DNA from 4 places in the Streptomyces sp. NPDC048584 genome. Region 4 is predicted to be linked to each of the others. Evidence: riboswitches for the same ligand, from Rfam matches in the RefSeq annotation. Region 4 holds a riboswitch; each other region holds the start of a gene.

Region 1 (4,203 bases), on a different contig from region 4:
GCGGCACCGAGTGGACCTTCGACGGCCACGAGAGCGACGACGGCGAACTGCGTCTGCGTTTTCGCGACGGCGACCTGGCCGTCACCCTGCACTACCGGATGCGCGACGACGTGATCGAACGCTGGGTGTCCCTGCGCAACCGGGGACCCGCCGTCGAACTCCTGCGCGCCGACTCCGCGACCTGGACCCTGCCCGAGCGCGAGCACTGGCGGCTGTCCCAGCTGCACGGCCGCTGGGCCGCCGAGTCCCGGCTGACCCGCGCCCCGCTCACCTACGGCGAGAAGGTCGTCGGCAGCCGCCGCGGCCACACCGGGCACCACCATCTGCCCTGGGTCGCGCTCGACACCGACGCCACCGAGGAGCGCGGCGAGGTCTACGGTTGCGCGCTGGGCTGGTCCGGGTCCTGGCGGATCGGCGTCGCCCAACTTCCCGACGCGCGCGTGCAGATCACCGGCGGCGCCGGACACGACGACTCCGGCCTGCTGATGCTGGGCACGGACGAGACGTACGTCACGCCGGTCTTCGCCGGACTGTGGAGCGACGGCGGCTTCGGCGGCGCCAGCCGTGCCTGGCACGCCTATCAGCGGACGTATGTGATCCCGGCCGCGGACCGGGACCGGCCGGTGCTGTTCAACTCGTGGGAGGCCACCCAGTTCGACATCGCGGAGGAGCAGCAGCGGGCCCTGGCCGAGCGGGCCGCCGCGATGGGCGTCGAGCTGTTCGTCGTCGACGACGGCTGGTTCGGGGCCCGTACGAGCGACCGGGCCGGGCTCGGCGACTGGACGCCCAACCCGGACCGCTTCCCGGGCGGACTGAAACCCCTTGCCGACCATGTGCACGGACTCGGGATGCAGTTCGGCATCTGGGTCGAGCCGGAGATGGTCAACCCCGACAGCGATCTCTACCGGGCGCACCCCGACTGGGTGCAGTTCCAGCAGGGCCGCCGGCGTACGGAGCTGCGCAACCAGCTGGTCCTCAACCTCGCGCGGGACGACGTCCGGGAGTACCTCTGGGAACAGCTCGACGGGCTGCTCTCCAGCGCTCCCGTGGACTATGTGAAATGGGACTTCAACCGGTCCTTCACCGACGCCGGCTGGCCGGACGACCCGTATCCGCAGCGGCTGTGGACGGACCATGTGCGCGGGCTGTACGCGCTCCTCGACCGGCTGCGGGCGGCCCATCCGGGCGTGGCCTTCGAGTCCTGCTCGGGCGGTGGCGGCCGGATCGACCTGGGCGTCCTCTCCCGTACCGACCAGGTATGGACCTCGGACAACACCGATCCGCTCGACCGGCTCGCCATCCAGCACGGCTTCAGCCAGGTCCACCCGGCCCGGGTGATGGCGGCCTGGGTCACCGACAGCCCGAACGTGATGCTCAACGGACGGGTCAGCTCGCTGCGGTTCCGGTTCGTCAGCGCCATGGCCGGGGTGCTCGGTGTCGGCGGCGACCTCACCCGGTGGACCGGGGAGGAGCTCGCCGAGGCGCGGGAGTGGGTCGGGCTCTACAAGGAGATCCGGCCGCTCGTCCAGCGTGGCGACCAGTACCGGCTGCGGCCCCCGGAGGGCGGGCTGAGCGCGGTGCAGTACGTCCTCGGCGACGAGACCGTCGTCCTCGCGTGTCTCCGGGCGCAGCACTACGGCGAACCCGCCCCGGCGCTCCGGCTGCGCGGCCTTGACCCGGAGGCGACGTACGAATGCCTCGAAACGGGTGAAACGCACCGAGGCGCCGTACTGCTGCACCACGGACTGCTCACCGGGCTGCGGGGGGATCTGGACGCCGCGGTGCTTCGCCTCCGCCGCCGGTGATCGACCGATTGGGGCGTTCTGTCCGGTTGGGTGGCTTTGATATAACGCGCCCCGAAAGGAGGGGGGATGGGGCGAGGGTGCGTGAGCATCGTCATATCCGTGACGATGTGTTGTCGCCATGCTCACGTAATTCCGTGGAGCGACAAGGGAATTCGTGAGGTAAAAGGAATCCCGGCTGACGCTGGGTGAGATCTTTTCCGTTGTTGGATCACGGAAAAACCCGTCCCCGGTGAACCCGCGCTTGTCCCTTCGCGTCCGGGTCGCTTACGTTCGCCACCGATCCGGACGGACGCCTAATCCTGCCGCCGCCCGGAGCCCCGCACACACATACCCGTGCACGGCAGGAACGGGGGACCCACAGGCAGGACCGCCTGTTCCGGTTCCCGGAACGGCTAGGGGTTAAGCCGCGCGGCAATGCGGCCGGGCATCTCCAGCCCGAACCCGACAGCTCACCTCGTAGGCGCCGGAGAGGAATTCGACATGCCCGCGAAGGGTAAGCACCGCCGTACCACGGCACAGCGTTTCACCCGTTCCATCGCCGTCGCCGTCGCCGGCACCGGTGGCGCCGCACTGGCCCTGCCGCTTCTCGGCGCGACCGGCGCGCACGCCGCCACCGAGGCGGCCGCCCCCGGAAAGGCCGTCCAGTCCCTTTCCGTGGTGAGCCGGCAGGCCACCGCCGAAAAGGGCGACGAGGCCCGCACGTACACCGTGAAGGCCGGCGACTACCTCGCGAAGATCGCCGCGACCGAGCACATCGACGGTGGCTGGAAGCAGCTTTACGCGGACAACCGCGAGGCCGTCGGCGCCGACCCGGCGCTCATCCACCCCGGTCTGAGGCTCTCCATCGACGGCGAGACCGCCAAGAGCACGCCGAAGCGGTCCTCTTCACCGGAGCAGTCCTCTCCGGCGCCGGCGAAGCCCGCCGCGCCGAAGGCCGCGAAGCCCGCCGCCAAGGCGGCCGAGCAGCCCGCCGAGCAGTCCTCCCCGGACACCACCGCGCAGAACGCGAACACCTCCGCCTACAGCTCCCCGGTGCCCGGCGCCGGCGGCCTCGGCACCGCCTACAAGGTGGCCGGCAGCATGTGGTCCAGCGGCTACCACACCGGTGTCGACTTCAGCGTCCCGACCGGCACCTCCCTGAAGGCCGTCGGCGCGGGCACCGTCGTCTCCGCCGGCTGGGGCGGCGCGTACGGCAACCAGGTCGTCGTCAAGCTGAACGACGGCTACTACGCCCAGTACGCCCACCTGTCCTCGCTGTCCGTCTCGGCCGGCCAGTCCGTCACCGCCGGCCAGCAGGTCGGCCTCTCCGGTGCGACCGGCAACGTGACCGGCCCGCACCTGCACTTCGAGATCCGCACCACCCCGAACTACGGCTCGGACGTGGACCCGGTCTCCTACCTCCGCTCCAAGGGCGTCTCCATCGGCTGACCCCCGCGGCACCCCTTCCTGACACGCGCGCCGAAGGCCGGACCCCGATCCACGGGGCCGGCCTTCGGCGTATTCCGGAATTGGCCAACATTTTGAGAGTGTCTTATCTCACCGCGCGTCAACCCTTCCTTACGGTCGCGTAGGTCACAATGGAAGGTGAATCATGAGCTCCCGTGGCAGACGATTCGAAGAGTGACAGCAGAGCAGTGATCGGGTCGTACGTGGCGGTGGGGGACAGCTTCACCGAGGGCGTCGGCGACCCCGGCCCCGACGGGGCGTTCGTCGGCTGGGCCGACCGGTTCGCCGTCCTTCTCGCGGACCTCCGGCCCGAAGGCGACTTCCAGTACACGAATCTCGCGGTGCGCGGAAAGCTACTGGACCAGATCATGGCGGACCAGCTGACGAGGGCGGTCGAACTCGCCCCCGATCTGGTCTCGTTCTGCGCGGGCGGCAACGACATCCTCCGTCCCGGCAGCGACCCGGACGAGGTGGCCGAGCGGTTCGAGCAGGCGATCGCCGCGCTCACGGCCGTATCGGGCACGGTGATGGTGACGACCGGGTTCGACACCCGTGGCGTACCCCTGCTGAAGCATCTGCGCGGCAAGATCGCGACGTACAACGGGCATGTGCGGGCCGTCGCCGACCGCTACGGCTGCCCGGTGCTCGACCTGTGGTCCCTCAGGAGCGTCCAGGACCGCAGGGCGTGGGACGCCGACCGGCTGCACCTGTCACCGGAGGGGCACACCCGCGTCGCACTGCGCGCGGGACAGGCCCTCGGCCTCAGGACCCCCGCGGACCCGGAGCAGCCCTGGCCGTCCCTGCCGCCCCGCGGCGTCCTGGAGATCCGGCGGGACGACGTCCACTGGGCCCGCGAGTACCTGGTGCCGTGGATCGGCCGCCGGCTGCGCGGGGAGTCCTCCGGCGACCATGTGATCGCCAAGGGGGCGCTGTCGCCGCACGCCATCAAGGA
Region 2 (4,203 bases), on a different contig from region 4:
TCCACCGCAAGCGCGAGGCACTGCCCGCCGAGCCCGCCCCCGGCGAGGACCTGATCTCCGGCCTCATCCGCGCCTCCGACCACGGTGAGCACCTCACCGAGAACGAGGCCGCCGCCATGGCGTTCATCCTGCTGTTCGCCGGTTTCGAGACGACCGTCAACCTCATCGGCAACGGCACCTACGCCCTGCTCACCCACCCCGGCCAGCGCGAGCGCCTGCAACGGTCCCTCGACGCCGGGGAGCGCGGACTGCTGGAGACCGGGGTCGAGGAACTCCTGCGCTACGACGGTCCCGTGGAGCTCGCCACCTGGCGGTACACCACCGGGCCCGTCACCCTCGGCGGGCAGCGCATCGCGGCCGGCGACCCCGTCCTGGTCGTACTCGCCGCCGCCGACCGGGACCCGGAGCGGTTCGCCGACCCGGACGTGCTCGACCTCGGACGGCGCGACAACCAGCATCTGGGATACGGCCACGGCATCCATTACTGTCTGGGTGCCCCGCTGGCCCGCCTGGAGGGCCAGACCGCGCTCGCCACCCTGCTGACCCGGCTGCCGGACCTGCGGCTCGCGGCGCAACCCGCCGAACTGCGCTGGCGGGGCGGGCTCATCATGCGCGGACTGCGCACGCTCCCGGTGGAATTCACGCCTCCGCGAAAGTGACGGATCAAACGTCCTTTCCGTGCCCGGGGCGGGGTCAACTCAAACATGACACCCTCTCAACTCTGTGATCTTCACGTGATCTGTGCGGCATTAACTTGTGACAAGTGATCGAGTGCGGATACGTTCACCCATCAAGTGCGGTTGTCGGAGCTCCACTCCACACACCGCGCCGGTCATCGCTGTCTCGCGAAAGGTCATCCGTATGCTCTCCGGGAACGGTCGGCACCGCCGCCCCCGCCAGGCTCCGGCCCTCCTCGTCGCAGCCGGAGTGACCGGCTCCGCCATCGCCATCCCGCTCCTCGGCGCGGGCGCCGCCAGCGCGGCCGACGGCCTGAACTGGGACAAGGTGGCCGAGTGCGAGAGCGGCGGCTCCTGGAGCCAGAACTCGGGCAACGGCTATTACGGCGGCCTGCAGCTGACCCAGACGGACTGGGAGAAGTACGGCGGCCTGGACTACGCCTCCAGCCCCGACCAGGCCAGCCGCGGCCAGCAGATAGCCGTGGCCGAGAAGATCCTCGACGACCAGGGCGTCGGTGCCTGGCGCACCTGCGGGCTGCTCGCGGGCCTGGACAAGGACGCGCCGGCGGCCGACGTCGACACGGGCGTGGGCGACGACTCGGCATCGGGCGGGTCCGACTCGTCCGACTCCAGTGGATCGTCCTCTTCTTCCTCCCCTTCCCCTTCCTCCTCCCCGTCGTCGAGCGCGAGTACCGGGACGGGCCTCGACCTTCTGGGGGACGAGTCGGCTGATTCCGGCAAGTCAACCGAATCGGACAGCGGTAAGGGCAAGGAGACGGCCGGGACCCCCGACGCCTCCCCCTCCGCCTCGGCGGACGCCAAGGGCGGCAAGTCGGACAAGTCCCGGCAGAACGCCGACGCTTCGGCGAGCGACGGCACCGGCCGCCACCGCGGCGCCAGCGCCGACGAGGACAAGACGGAAGCGGAGCCGGCCGGCCGGCACGCCTCTGGCGGACTCAACGCCTGGGGCGGCACGGTCGCCGAGGCGCCCGCCGCGAGCGACGGGGGCGATTCCCCGTCCATCCCCGACTCCCTTGAGGTGGGCGGCGGATGGGGTGCGCTCTACGGGATGGACGACCATCTCGTCAGTGGCGTCGCATCAGGTCAGTAGCCTCCCGGTCGGGACGAACCGGCCGGAAAGCGACACCTGAAAACGCCTGGACGTGGCGGCAGTTGGCGTCACGGTTCGCGCCGAATGTCCGATTTAAAGGCTGTGAGAGATAGGTCTCAGAAGCCGTGATCGTCTTTGATATTCCGTGAATCCCGTGCCTACGGTCGTGACCGCTCGCCACCGCGGGCCCCGGCTGCCGCCACGCCGAATCCTGCCAGTGGCAGCACGGGAACAGTCGACGCGTCATGCGCCGTAGGCAGGAGCGGGGGACCCAAGGTAGGCGCCGGATCCGGGCAGTTGACGCCGGATACGGCTTGGGGTGAAGCCGCGTCCCGGGAGGGACGTGGCCGGGCAACTCAACCGGCCCGAACCCGACAGCTCACCTCGCAGGCGTCGGTGAGGGGATCCTCCATGCTGTTTACCGGTAAGGGCAAGCACCGCCGTCCGTCCAAGGCCACCCGCGCGATCGCCGTCGCCGGCATCGCCTCCGCCGCCGTCGCCGCCCCGCTGATGGCGGCCGGCAACGCCTCCGCCGCCACCGCCGCCGAGTGGGACACCGTCGCCCAGTGCGAGTCCGGCGGCAACTGGTCCATCAACACGGGCAACGGTTACTACGGCGGTCTGCAGTTCTCCGCCTCCACCTGGGCGGCCTACGGCGGCACGCAGTACGCGTCCACCGCCAACCAGGCGAGCAAGGCCCAGCAGATCGAGATCGCCGAGAAGGTCCTGGCGGGTCAGGGCAAGGGTGCCTGGCCGGTCTGCGGTGTGGGCCTGTCCAACGCCGGCTACTCCGGCGGCTCCTCCTCCAACGGCTCCTCGCAGGGCGGCGGCTCCACCGAGAGCCGTCAGACCGAGCAGAAGGCCTCCCGCTCCGCCGAGCGCCCGGCCGCCGAGAAGCAGGCCGAGCCCAAGGCCGCGCCGAAGGCCGAGAAGAAGACCGTCACCACCCCGACCGGCAAGAAGGTCGAGAAGGGCGACGGCGAGTACAAGGTCGTCAAGGGCGACAGCCTCAGCTCCATCGCCGCCGAGCACGACGTCAAGGGCGGCTGGGCCAAGCTCTTCGACCTGAACGACGACATCGTCGACGACGCCGACCTCATCTACCCGGGCCAGCAGCTGCACCTCAAGTAAGCGGCTCCCCCCATGGCTCCCCGCCCCGGTGCGTTCTCCCCCGTACGCACCGGGGCGGGGTCTTTTCGCGGCCGGTTTCCCGAAACCGCTTTGTTCCGTTCGGAAACAATTTACTCTCGGTTCTGTCCACGGGACGGGCGACCGGCTGGCCGATCGCCCGGAGCCGGTTAGGCTCGGTCTCGCAGGACCCCCTTGGGGGTCCCGCTCACCCGCGTCGCATTCATTGAAGGAGATGCTCGTGCCGTCCATCGACGTCGTCGTAGCCCGGGAAATCCTGGACTCCCGAGGCAACCCCACGGTCGAGGTCGAGGTAGGCCTCGACGACGGCAGCACGGGTCGTGCCGCCGTCCCGTCCGGTGCCTCCACCGGTGCCTTCGAGGCCATCGAACTGCGTGACGGTGACCCGAACCGCTACCTCGGCAAGGGTGTCGAGAAGGCCGTCCTCGCGGTCATCGAGCAGATCGGCCCGGAGCTCGTCGGCTACGACGCCACCGAGCAGCGGCTGATCGACCAGGCCATGTTCGACCTGGACGCCACCGACAACAAGGGCTCGCTCGGCGCCAACGCCATCCTCGGTGTCTCCCTCGCCGTCGCCCACGCCGCTTCCGAGGCCAGCGACCTGCCGCTCTTCCGCTACCTGGGCGGCCCCAACGCGCACCTGCTGCCGGTGCCGATGATGAACATCCTGAACGGCGGCTCGCACGCCGACTCCAACGTGGACATCCAGGAGTTCATGATCGCCCCGATCGGCGCGGAGTCCTTCTCCGAGGCCCTGCGCTGGGGCACCGAGGTCTACCACACCCTCAAGAAGGTGCTGAAGAGCAAGGGTCTGGCCACCGGCCTCGGCGATGAGGGCGGCTTCGCCCCCAACCTCGGCTCCAACCGTGAGGCCCTCGACCTCATCCTCGAGGCCGTCAAGGAGGCCGGCTACACCCCGGGCGAGCAGATCGCCCTGGCGCTCGACGTCGCCGCGTCCGAGTTCTACAAGGACGGCTCCTACACCTTCGAGGGCAAGGAGCGCTCCGCCGCCGAGATGACCGAGTACTACGCCGAGCTCGTCGAGGCGTACCCGCTCGTCTCCATCGAGGACCCGCTGTTCGAGGACGACTGGGACGGCTGGAAGGTCCTCACCGACAAGCTCGGTGACAAGGTCCAGATCGTCGGTGACGACCTGTTCGTCACCAACCCCGAGCGTCTCGCCCGCGGTATCGAGGAGGGCGCCGCCAACGCCCTGCTGGTCAAGGTCAACCAGATCGGCTCGCTGACCGAGACCCTGGACGCCGT
Region 3 (4,203 bases), on a different contig from region 4:
GTCCTCCTCCGTATCCGCCGCCTCCCGGTGCCGCTCCGGGCGGAACGCCGCGGCGTGCGCACTGGTGGCGGCGGCCCTGGGTGCGGTACGGCGCGCTGATCACGCTGCTCACCCTGTCCGGTCTTGTCATTCTGGCGCTGGTCAGGGAGCAGACCGGGACGCAGGGGTTCCTGGTCGGGCTCGGTCTCGCCGTGCTTCCGGTGCCGCTGCTCGTCGCCGCCTTCCGCTGGCTGGACCGGGTCGAGCCCGGCCCCTGGCGGAACCTGCTGTTCTCGTTCGCCTGGGGTGCCTGCGCCGCGGCGCTGATAGCGATCGTCGCGAACAGCTTCGCCACCCGGTGGATAGCGACGGCCACCGCCGACCCGACCGGCGCGGATACCCTGGGCGCGACCGTCATAGCGCCGGTCGTGGAGGAGTCCGCGAAGGCCGCGGCCGTTCTGCTGGTGTTCCTGTTCCGCAGACGCGACTTCACCGGCATCCTCGACGGCGTGGTGATAGCCGGGGTCACCGCCACCGGCTTCGCGTTCACCGAGAACATCCTCTACCTCGGCACCGCCTTCGGCACCGACCAGCTCACCGGCGACAGCGGCATCGCCTCGATCACCGCCGCGACCTTCTTCGTGCGCATCGTGATGTCGCCGTTCGCGCACCCCCTGTTCACCGTGCTCACCGGCATCGGCTTCGGCGTCGCGGCGCTCTCCTCGGACCGTCAGCGGATCCGGCGCGTCCTCCTGCCGCTCGGCGGACTGCTGCTCGCGATGGGCATGCACGCCCTGTGGAACGGCTCCACGACGCTCGGCCAGTACGGCTTCATCGCGGTGTACGCGGCGTTCATGGTGCCGGCGTTCGGACTGCTGACCTGGCTGGTGGTGTGGACGCGCCAGCGCGAGCTGCGGACCGTACGGGCGGAACTGCCCGCGTACGTGGTCGCCGGGTGGCTGAATCCGGCGGAGCCGTTCGCACTGGGCTCGATGCGGGCGCGGCGCCTGGCCCGCCGCTACGCGCGCCGGTACGGCGGCCGGGCGGCGGCGCGGTCGGTGGCCGAGTACGAGGCGTACGCGACGTCGCTGGCGTTCCTGCGGCACCGGGGGCGGCTCGGGCGGGCGGACACGGACTTCGTCACCCGGGAACGGCGACTGCTGCTGGAGTTGTGGCACCGCCGGTCGGCGGCCCGCCCCGCCCTGGAGCACGCGGCCCGCGTCAGCGCGCCCCGGATGCCGGTCGCCGCGGCACCGTGGGCGATGCACGGCGGCTACGGCGCTCACGGCGGCTACGGGCACCCGCAGGCGCCCTACGGTCACCAGCCGTACAGCCACCAGCCGTACGGTCACCCGTACCCCGTCCACGACCCGAACCCCTACCGCTCCTGACCGCCGGTCCGCCACCGGAAACACCTCACCGGCGGCCCTGAGGTCGTCGGGACTGCCGGTGTTCGGGGTGTCGGCGGAAGCCGGGCCGGTCAGACGCTGAGGCCCTTGCCCTGCAGCCAGGCCAGCGGGTCGATGCCGGAGGTGGAACCGCCGGGGTGGACCTCGAGGTGGAGGTGGGCGCCGGTGACGTTGCCGGTGGCGCCGACGCGGCCGATCACATCGCCGGTGTTGACCTTCTGGCCGACGCTGACGCTGATGGAGGACTGGTGGGCGTACCAGATCTCGGTGCCGTCGTCGAGGGTCAGCACGGTCTTGTAGCCGTAGGAGCCGTCATAACCGGCGGAGGTGATCGTGCCGGTGTGGACGGCCTTGAGCAGCGTGCCCGTGGGGGCGGCGAAGTCCAGGCCCGTGTGGTAGCCGGAGGACCAGTAGGCGCCCGCCTGACCGAAGGTCGAGGAGAGGGTGTACGAGGAGGTCGGCAGCGCGTACTGCTTGGCCAGCTCGGCGAGGCGCTCGGCCTCGGCCTTCTTCGCGGCCTCCTCCTCCGCCTTCTTCTTGGCGGCCTCGGCCTTGGCCTTGGCCTCCTTCTCCGCCTTGGCGGCGGCGTCGGCGGCCTGCTTCTCGGCGGCGGCGACGGCCTCGGCGGCGGCCTTGGTCTCGGCCTGGTCCTGCTGCTGCTCGACCTGCGCCATGATCCGGGCGCGCAGTGCCTCACCGGCGTCGGCGGCGCCCTGCTCGGTGTCGGCGGTGGTCATGCCGATGCTGCTGAGGGGGGTGGACGATCCCTGGGGCGTTTCCTCGTCGGAGAGGAGGGAACCCACGCTGGGAAGGTCGGGCACGGAGATCGAGACCGGCGGCTTGCCGGTCTGGGCGCTGGCCATACCGCCGGCGCCGACCGCCGCTATGACGCCGACGCCGAGGACGGTGGAGCTGCGGGCGAGTCCTCCGCCGCGCTGCTTGGAGACGCGATGCCGGCCACGTACGGGACGGAGGGAGTCCGCGGTGGGGTTCCACTCCTCGAAGGGGCCCTCGTCGGTGCGGCCCGCGCCGTAGGCGAAGGTGTCGCTGGGTTTGAACGGGGCCTCGGGGGCAGGCGGGTTGGACGCCACGTGGGCGCGCTCCTTCCTTCCGTCTCCGCCTACCGGGTTAGCTGACGGGTTCGGAGCGGGAAGGTCTCCTACGCGCGTATACGCGTCGTGCTGCCACGACGGTATGGACGCGATTCACCCCATGGTGGTGGTTCCCCGGTTCCCTTGCGGGATTCGGCGCGTGCGCACGGAGCCGACTTCTGTGACGGCTGGGACGACCGCGCTGCGTTATCGAACGTTAATAGACGTGAGGGCCCTATTCCAAGCCGTTCCTCTTGATCATTAACGAATTCCGGACGGACTTAAGCGCCACGGACGGTCAAAAACGGGCGAGTTGACCGCGCTTCAGATGGCGGCCCGTTTCTGATGGTTCGTCAGTCGTTATGCGCTGCGGGACAGGCCGCTCACGGTGAGTGAAGGAGAGTGTGGAAAACACCGAAGGCCGGAATCCTCAAGGATTCCGGCCTTCGGCCTTCAGTAGCGGGGACAGGATTTGAACCTGCGACCTCTGGGTTATGAGCCCAGCGAGCTACCGAGCTGCTCCACCCCGCGTCGGTAGGACCAGTGTACGCCATCGGCGGGGCCCGGCGCACACCCATGATCGGCGGCCCGGGTCAGCCCTCGAGCAGATGACCGTTCGGTGCCTTGGCGCGGTCCTCGTGCTCCGGCAGGACGACGACGGCGGCGCCCCCGGCCTCCAGTACGCCGCTGCCGTCGGCGTCCGCCACGAAGGTGTCCGGCTCGCGCCAGGCCGTGACCACCCGCCGCACCCCCGCGTCCAGGATCAGCCGCGCGCAGGGCGCCGGCCGGGACGCGCGGCGGGCGCATGGCTCCAGGCTGGAGTACACGGTGGCGCCGGCGAGCCGGGGGTCCGTGGGGTCGGCCTTGGCGAGCGCGGCCTCCTCCGCGTGCGCCAGCGGGTCGGTGCCCTCCCGGGAGTGGCCGCGCGCCAGCTCCGTACCGTCGGCGGCGACCACGACCGCGCCCACGCTGAACGCCGTCCGCGAGGGCGGGCACTCGGCGGCCAGTTCGCAGGCGAGGGCCAGCCAGTGGTGGTCGGCGGCGGTGGGCAGCGGGCCGGTGCCGGGGGCGGTGGGCTCGTAGCGCGTCAGGACGACGTCGCCGATCGGGCGGGTCTCCACCAGCCGCAGCCGGCCGCCCTGGTAGGAGCCGGGGCCGAAGAGGCGCGGGGCCTTCGCGTCGCCGACGAACAGCGGGGCGAGGACCAGCTGGAGCTCGTCGGCCAGCCCCTGGGTGAGGAGCTGGGTGTGGAGGGTGCCGCCGCCCTCGACCATGAGCCGCCGCACCCCGCGCTCGGCGTGCAGATGCTCCAGGAGCCGCCGCCAGTCGAGCCCGCTGCCGAGCGGGACGACGTCGGCGGCGATCCCGAGGGCGTGGGCCCGCTCGGCGCCCTTGTCGGTGGTGTAGAGGACCTTCTCGCCGCCGGTGTGCCAGAACCGGGCCGCCGGGTCCAGCTCGCCGGAGCCGCTGACGGTGACCTTGAGCGGGTACTCGGCCCGCCCCTCGGCGAGGCGGGCGGCGCGCCGCCCGGGCGAGTTGACCAGCAGCCGGGGGTTGTCGGCGCGGATCGTGCCGGCGCCGATCAGGATGGCGTCCACACCGGCCCGTACCTCGTCGACCCGGTCGAAGTCGGCCGGGGAGGACAGCAGCAGCCGGTCGGGGCCGGTGTCGTCGAGGTAGCCGTCGAGGGAGACGGCGGCGGACAGCAGGACGTACGGGTGGGG
Region 4 (4,203 bases):
CGAAGTGACCGAGCTCGCCACGATGGACTTCCACCCGCAGCCGCAGCCGGGCGACGCCAAGCCCTGGGCCTTCCCGGCCCCCGAGCGCGGCCGCCTCGACAACGGCCTGACCGTACTGCGCTGCCACCGCCCCGGCCAGCAGGTCGTCGCCGTGGAGGTACTCCTCGACGCGCCCCTGGAGGCCGAGCCGGCCGGTCTCGACGGTGTCGCCACGATCATGGCGCGGGCCTTCTCCGAGGGCACCGACAAGCACTCCGCCGAGGAGTTCGCCGCCGAACTGGAGCGCTGCGGCGCCACCCTGGACGCGCACGCCGACCACCCCGGCGTCCGCCTCAGCCTGGAGGTCCCGGCCTCCCGGCTCACCAAGGGACTCGGCCTGCTCGCCGACGCGCTCAGGGCACCGGCGTTCGCCGACAGCGAGGTCGAGCGGCTGGTCCGCAACCGTCTCGACGAGATCCCGCACGAGCTGGCGAACCCCTCCCGCCGCGCCGCGAAGGAGCTCTCCAAGGAGCTGTTCCCGGCGAGTGCGCGCATGTCGCGCCCGCGCCAGGGCACCGAGGACACGGTCGAGGGCATCGACTCCGCGGCCGTACGCGCCTTCTACGAGAAGCACGTCCGCCCCGCCACGGCCACCGCCGTGGTCGTCGGCGACCTCACGGGCATCGACCTGGACGCGCTGCTCGGCGACACCCTCGGCTCCTGGACCGGCTCCACTGCCGAGCCGCGGCCCGTGCCGCCGGTGGTCGCCGACGACACCGGGCGCGTCGTGATCGTGGACCGCCCCGGCGCCGTCCAGACGCAGTTGCTGATCGGCCGGATCGGCGCCGACCGGCACGACCGCGTGTGGCCCGCGCAGGTGCTCGGCACGTACTGCCTCGGCGGCACCCTCACCTCCCGCCTGGACCGCGTGCTGCGCGAGGAGAAGGGATACACCTACGGCGTCCGGTCGTTCGGGCAGGTCATGCGGTCCGCCCCGGACGGCACCGGCGCGGCGATGCTGGCCATCAGCGGCTCCGTGGACACCCCGAACACCGGCCCGGCCCTCGAGGACCTGTGGACGGTGCTGCGCACGCTCGCCGCTGACGGGCTGACGGACGACGAGCGTGATGTCGCCGTGCAGAACCTCGTGGGTGTGGCGCCGCTCAAGTACGAGACCGCCGCGGCCGTCGCGAGCACCCTGGCCGACCAGGTCGAGCAGCATCTGCCCGACCACTACCAGGCCGACCTGTACCGGCAGTTGGCGGCCACCGGCACCGTGGAGGCCACCGCGGCCGTCGTGAACGCCTTCCCGGTGGACCGCCTGGTGACGATCCTCGTCGGCGACGCGGCGCAGATCAAGGCGCCCGTCGAGGCCCTCGGCATCGGTGAAGTCACGGTCGTGTCCGCCGAGTAGCGAACGGCGCGGTCGCGCGCGGGGGCCCTGATGACTCGAAGGTCACCAGGGCCCCCTTTTGCCCGAATCGGTACGGAAGTTGCCCGTCTGGTCTGTGGGATGCGCTACAAAAACCGGGATTCGTTTGAGGATCGGGAGACGGCCCGCTTAGCGTCATGCGGGCTGTTCGTCGGGCAGTGCGCCGCATCCGCGGCACCGGACAGTCATCGCCGAGTCCCCCCAAGGCGCGAGCCAGGGGAGCCGGGGACCCATCGCAGTCCCTGGGGTGAATCGGACGCCCGCGTGTGTCGCGAGGGGGTCCGTAGGAGACCTTCCTGCTCCGAACCCGTCAGCTAACCCGGTAGGCGAGAGGGAAGGAAAGGACCAGCCTGTACATGGCGTTCACTCGCGCCCCGGGCAAGCACCGCCGTATCCGCGGCACGCAGCGCGGCACCGTCCGCGCGGCGGGCGTCGCGGCACTCACCGGCACCGGCGTCATCGGGTCCCTCGCGGCCCCCGCACTGGCCGCCGAACCCGCTGCCGCACAGACCGGTCTCACGCCCGTCGTCATCCTCGGCGACGAGGTCGCCGACCGGATCGACGCCCAGGCGGCCGCCCAGCACGAGGCCGCACGCGAGGCGGCCGAGGCCGCCGCGCGCAAGGCCGCGGAGGAGCAGGCCCGCGAGAAGGCCGCCAAGGCGGCCGCGGAGGCCCGCGCGGAGAAGGAGCGTGCCGCGCGGGAGGCCGAGCGCGTCCGCCTCAACACCTTCGTCTCCCCGATTCCCGGCTCGTACGTCTCGACCGGCTACAAGACCGGCGGCGCCGTCTGGTCCTCCGGCAGCCACACCGGGGTCGACTTCCACGCCGCGACCGGTACACCCGTCCAGTCGGTCGGCATCGGCACCGTCGTCGAGGCCGGCTGGGGCGGCTCGTACGGCAACCAGGTCGTCATCAGGATGAACGACGGCACGTACACCCAGTACGGGCATCTGTCGTCCATCGGTGTCTCGGTGGGCCAGCAGGTCACCGCCGGGCAGCAGATCGGCCTCTCCGGCGCGACCGGCAACGTCACGGGCGCGCACCTGCACTTCGAGGCCCGTACGACCGCCGAGTACGGCTCCGACCTCGACCCCGTCGCCTACCTCCGCGCGCACGGCGTCGGCCTCTGACCCGTACCGCCTCCCGATGCCCCGGCTCCCCGAGCCGGGGCATCGGTGATTTCCAGGGAATGCCTGTCCAAAAAACAGGCATGGATTCCGGCTCTCCGTCGGAAATTCCCGCCGATTGCAATAGAGTCGCGGAACACACGTCAATCGGCGACGTTTCACGGGGATTGAGCCGGAGGTTCGTCATGCGTATTCCCGCGCACTCGGTGTGCACGGCGATCCGGGACGACATCGTCGCGGGTGTCCACGAGCGCGGGGCCCGGCTCACCGAGGAGGTCCTCGCCCGCCGGTACGGCGTCTCCCGCGTCCCCGTCCGGGAGGCGCTGCGCACGCTGGAGGCCGAGGGGTTCGTGGTGACCCGGCGGCACGCGGGCGCGTGTGTCGCGGAACCCGGGGCGCAGGAGGCCGCCGATCTGCTGGAGATGCGGATGCTCCTCGAACCGCTCGGCGCGGCCCGCGCGGCCCAGCGGCGGACCGACGCCCATCTGAAGGTGCTGCGCGGCCTGGTCCGGCTGGGGCAGGAGCGCGCCCGTCAGGGCAACAGCGACGATCTGCGCTCCCTGAGCGGCTGGTTCCACGAGACACTCGCCCAGGCCACCGGCAGCCCGGCCCTGACCTCGACACTGACCCAGCTGCGGCACAAGATCGCCTGGATGTACGCCGCCGAGGGCCCGCCGGACCCGGTCGAGTACTGGGCGGAGCACGGCGCGATCGTGGACGCCGTGGCGCGCGGCGACGGCGACCGCGCGCGGGCCGTCACCGCGCTGCACACCGAGCGCGCGAACGCCGGACACCGGCTGCGTCCCGGCCCCGGCCTCGGCGCCGGCACCGACCGGGCCGGCCGCACGGAGCGTGTGAGGAACCCGCAACATCCCGTAAACATGCCGAGTCTCCGGAATTAACACGGCTGCCGTATACAAAGAGGAGTTATTCGCGGGGGCTTATCAGCGCTGCCCGGAAATGAGAAATACAAAAGGCCCGCCCGATGGTCGGGGCGGGCCTTTCGATATGGTGGGCGCGTGTCCGGTAAAAGAACGTTCCCGCGCCGACGCGTCACTCAGACGGTCTCGGGGAGTTCCTCGAGGCCCTCGGAGACCAGCTTCGCCAGACGGTCCAGGGCGGCGTCGGCACCCTCGGCGTCGGAGGCGAGGACGATCTCCTCGCCGCCCTGGGCGCCCAGGCCCAGGACGGCCAGCATGGAGGCCGCGTTGACGGGGTCGCCCCCGGCCTTGGCGATCGTCACCGGGACGCCTGCGGCCGTGGCGGCTCGGACGAAGATGGAGGCGGGGCGGGCGTGGAGACCCTCGGCCCAGCCGACGTTGACGCGGCGCTCAGCCATGTGTTGCTGCCCTTCGGTGTTCAGGGTTGTCTAGACCAGTTTCCCACATCGTGAAGCATGCCCTGGGCAGGGCCGGAACGGCATCGCTCCCGCTCCGGATCACAGCCGGACCGCGGCCTCGGTCCGGCTGACGTCCTCCACAGACTGCCTCGCGCCGTTGTCGTACGCGAGCCGTACTCTGGGCCCCATGCAGACCTCGTCGGACCGGCATGAGTACCCCGCCCACTGGGAGGCCGACGTGGTGCTGCGTGACGGCGGCACCGCGCGCATCCGCCCCATCACCGTCGATGACGCCGAGCGCCTGGTCAGCTTCTACGAGCAGGTGT

Evidence for each region. A riboswitch is a leader RNA that binds a small molecule or an ion and turns the genes downstream of it on or off. The one in region 4 is predicted to bind cyclic di-AMP.
Region 1: it holds a riboswitch for cyclic di-AMP, as region 4 does, so the genes downstream of both, ACGFR9_RS00035 (peptidoglycan DD-metalloendopeptidase family protein) here and ACGFR9_RS29010 (M23 family metallopeptidase) in region 4, are expected to answer to the same signal.
Region 2: it holds a riboswitch for cyclic di-AMP, as region 4 does, so the genes downstream of both, ACGFR9_RS14530 (transglycosylase family protein) here and ACGFR9_RS29010 (M23 family metallopeptidase) in region 4, are expected to answer to the same signal.
Region 3: it holds a riboswitch for cyclic di-AMP, as region 4 does, so the genes downstream of both, ACGFR9_RS23500 (M23 family metallopeptidase) here and ACGFR9_RS29010 (M23 family metallopeptidase) in region 4, are expected to answer to the same signal.

What each region holds. Positions count from the first base shown of each region.
Region 1 covers NZ_JBICWF010000001.1:4,597-8,799, reverse strand. Annotated here, with positions in the region: gene ACGFR9_RS00040 (alpha-galactosidase) at 1-1,805, shown strand, start outside; cyclic di-AMP (ydaO/yuaA leader) riboswitch at 2,124-2,281, shown strand; gene ACGFR9_RS00035 (peptidoglycan DD-metalloendopeptidase family protein) at 2,286-3,233, shown strand; gene ACGFR9_RS00030 (SGNH/GDSL hydrolase family protein) at 3,440-4,203, shown strand, end outside.
Region 2 covers NZ_JBICWF010000005.1:404,103-408,305, forward strand. Annotated here, with positions in the region: gene ACGFR9_RS14520 (cytochrome P450) at 1-659, shown strand, start outside; gene ACGFR9_RS14525 (transglycosylase family protein) at 862-1,788, shown strand; cyclic di-AMP (ydaO/yuaA leader) riboswitch at 2,027-2,196, shown strand; gene ACGFR9_RS14530 (transglycosylase family protein) at 2,200-2,919, shown strand; gene eno (phosphopyruvate hydratase) at 3,158-4,203, shown strand, end outside.
Region 3 covers NZ_JBICWF010000010.1:285,779-289,981, reverse strand. Annotated here, with positions in the region: gene ACGFR9_RS23505 (PrsW family intramembrane metalloprotease) at 1-1,370, shown strand, start outside; gene ACGFR9_RS23500 (M23 family metallopeptidase) at 1,460-2,479, opposite strand; cyclic di-AMP (ydaO/yuaA leader) riboswitch at 2,491-2,648, opposite strand; tRNA gene ACGFR9_RS23495 (tRNA-Met) at 2,937-3,010, opposite strand; gene ACGFR9_RS23490 (dihydrofolate reductase family protein) at 3,073-4,203, opposite strand, start outside.
Region 4 covers NZ_JBICWF010000015.1:116,893-121,095, reverse strand. Annotated here, with positions in the region: gene ACGFR9_RS29020 (M16 family metallopeptidase) at 1-8, shown strand, start outside; gene ACGFR9_RS29015 (M16 family metallopeptidase) at 5-1,393, shown strand; cyclic di-AMP (ydaO/yuaA leader) riboswitch at 1,591-1,755, shown strand; gene ACGFR9_RS29010 (M23 family metallopeptidase) at 1,768-2,541, shown strand; gene ACGFR9_RS29005 (GntR family transcriptional regulator) at 2,724-3,440, shown strand; gene ACGFR9_RS29000 (HPr family phosphocarrier protein) at 3,596-3,877, opposite strand; gene ACGFR9_RS28995 (GNAT family N-acetyltransferase) at 4,065-4,203, shown strand, end outside.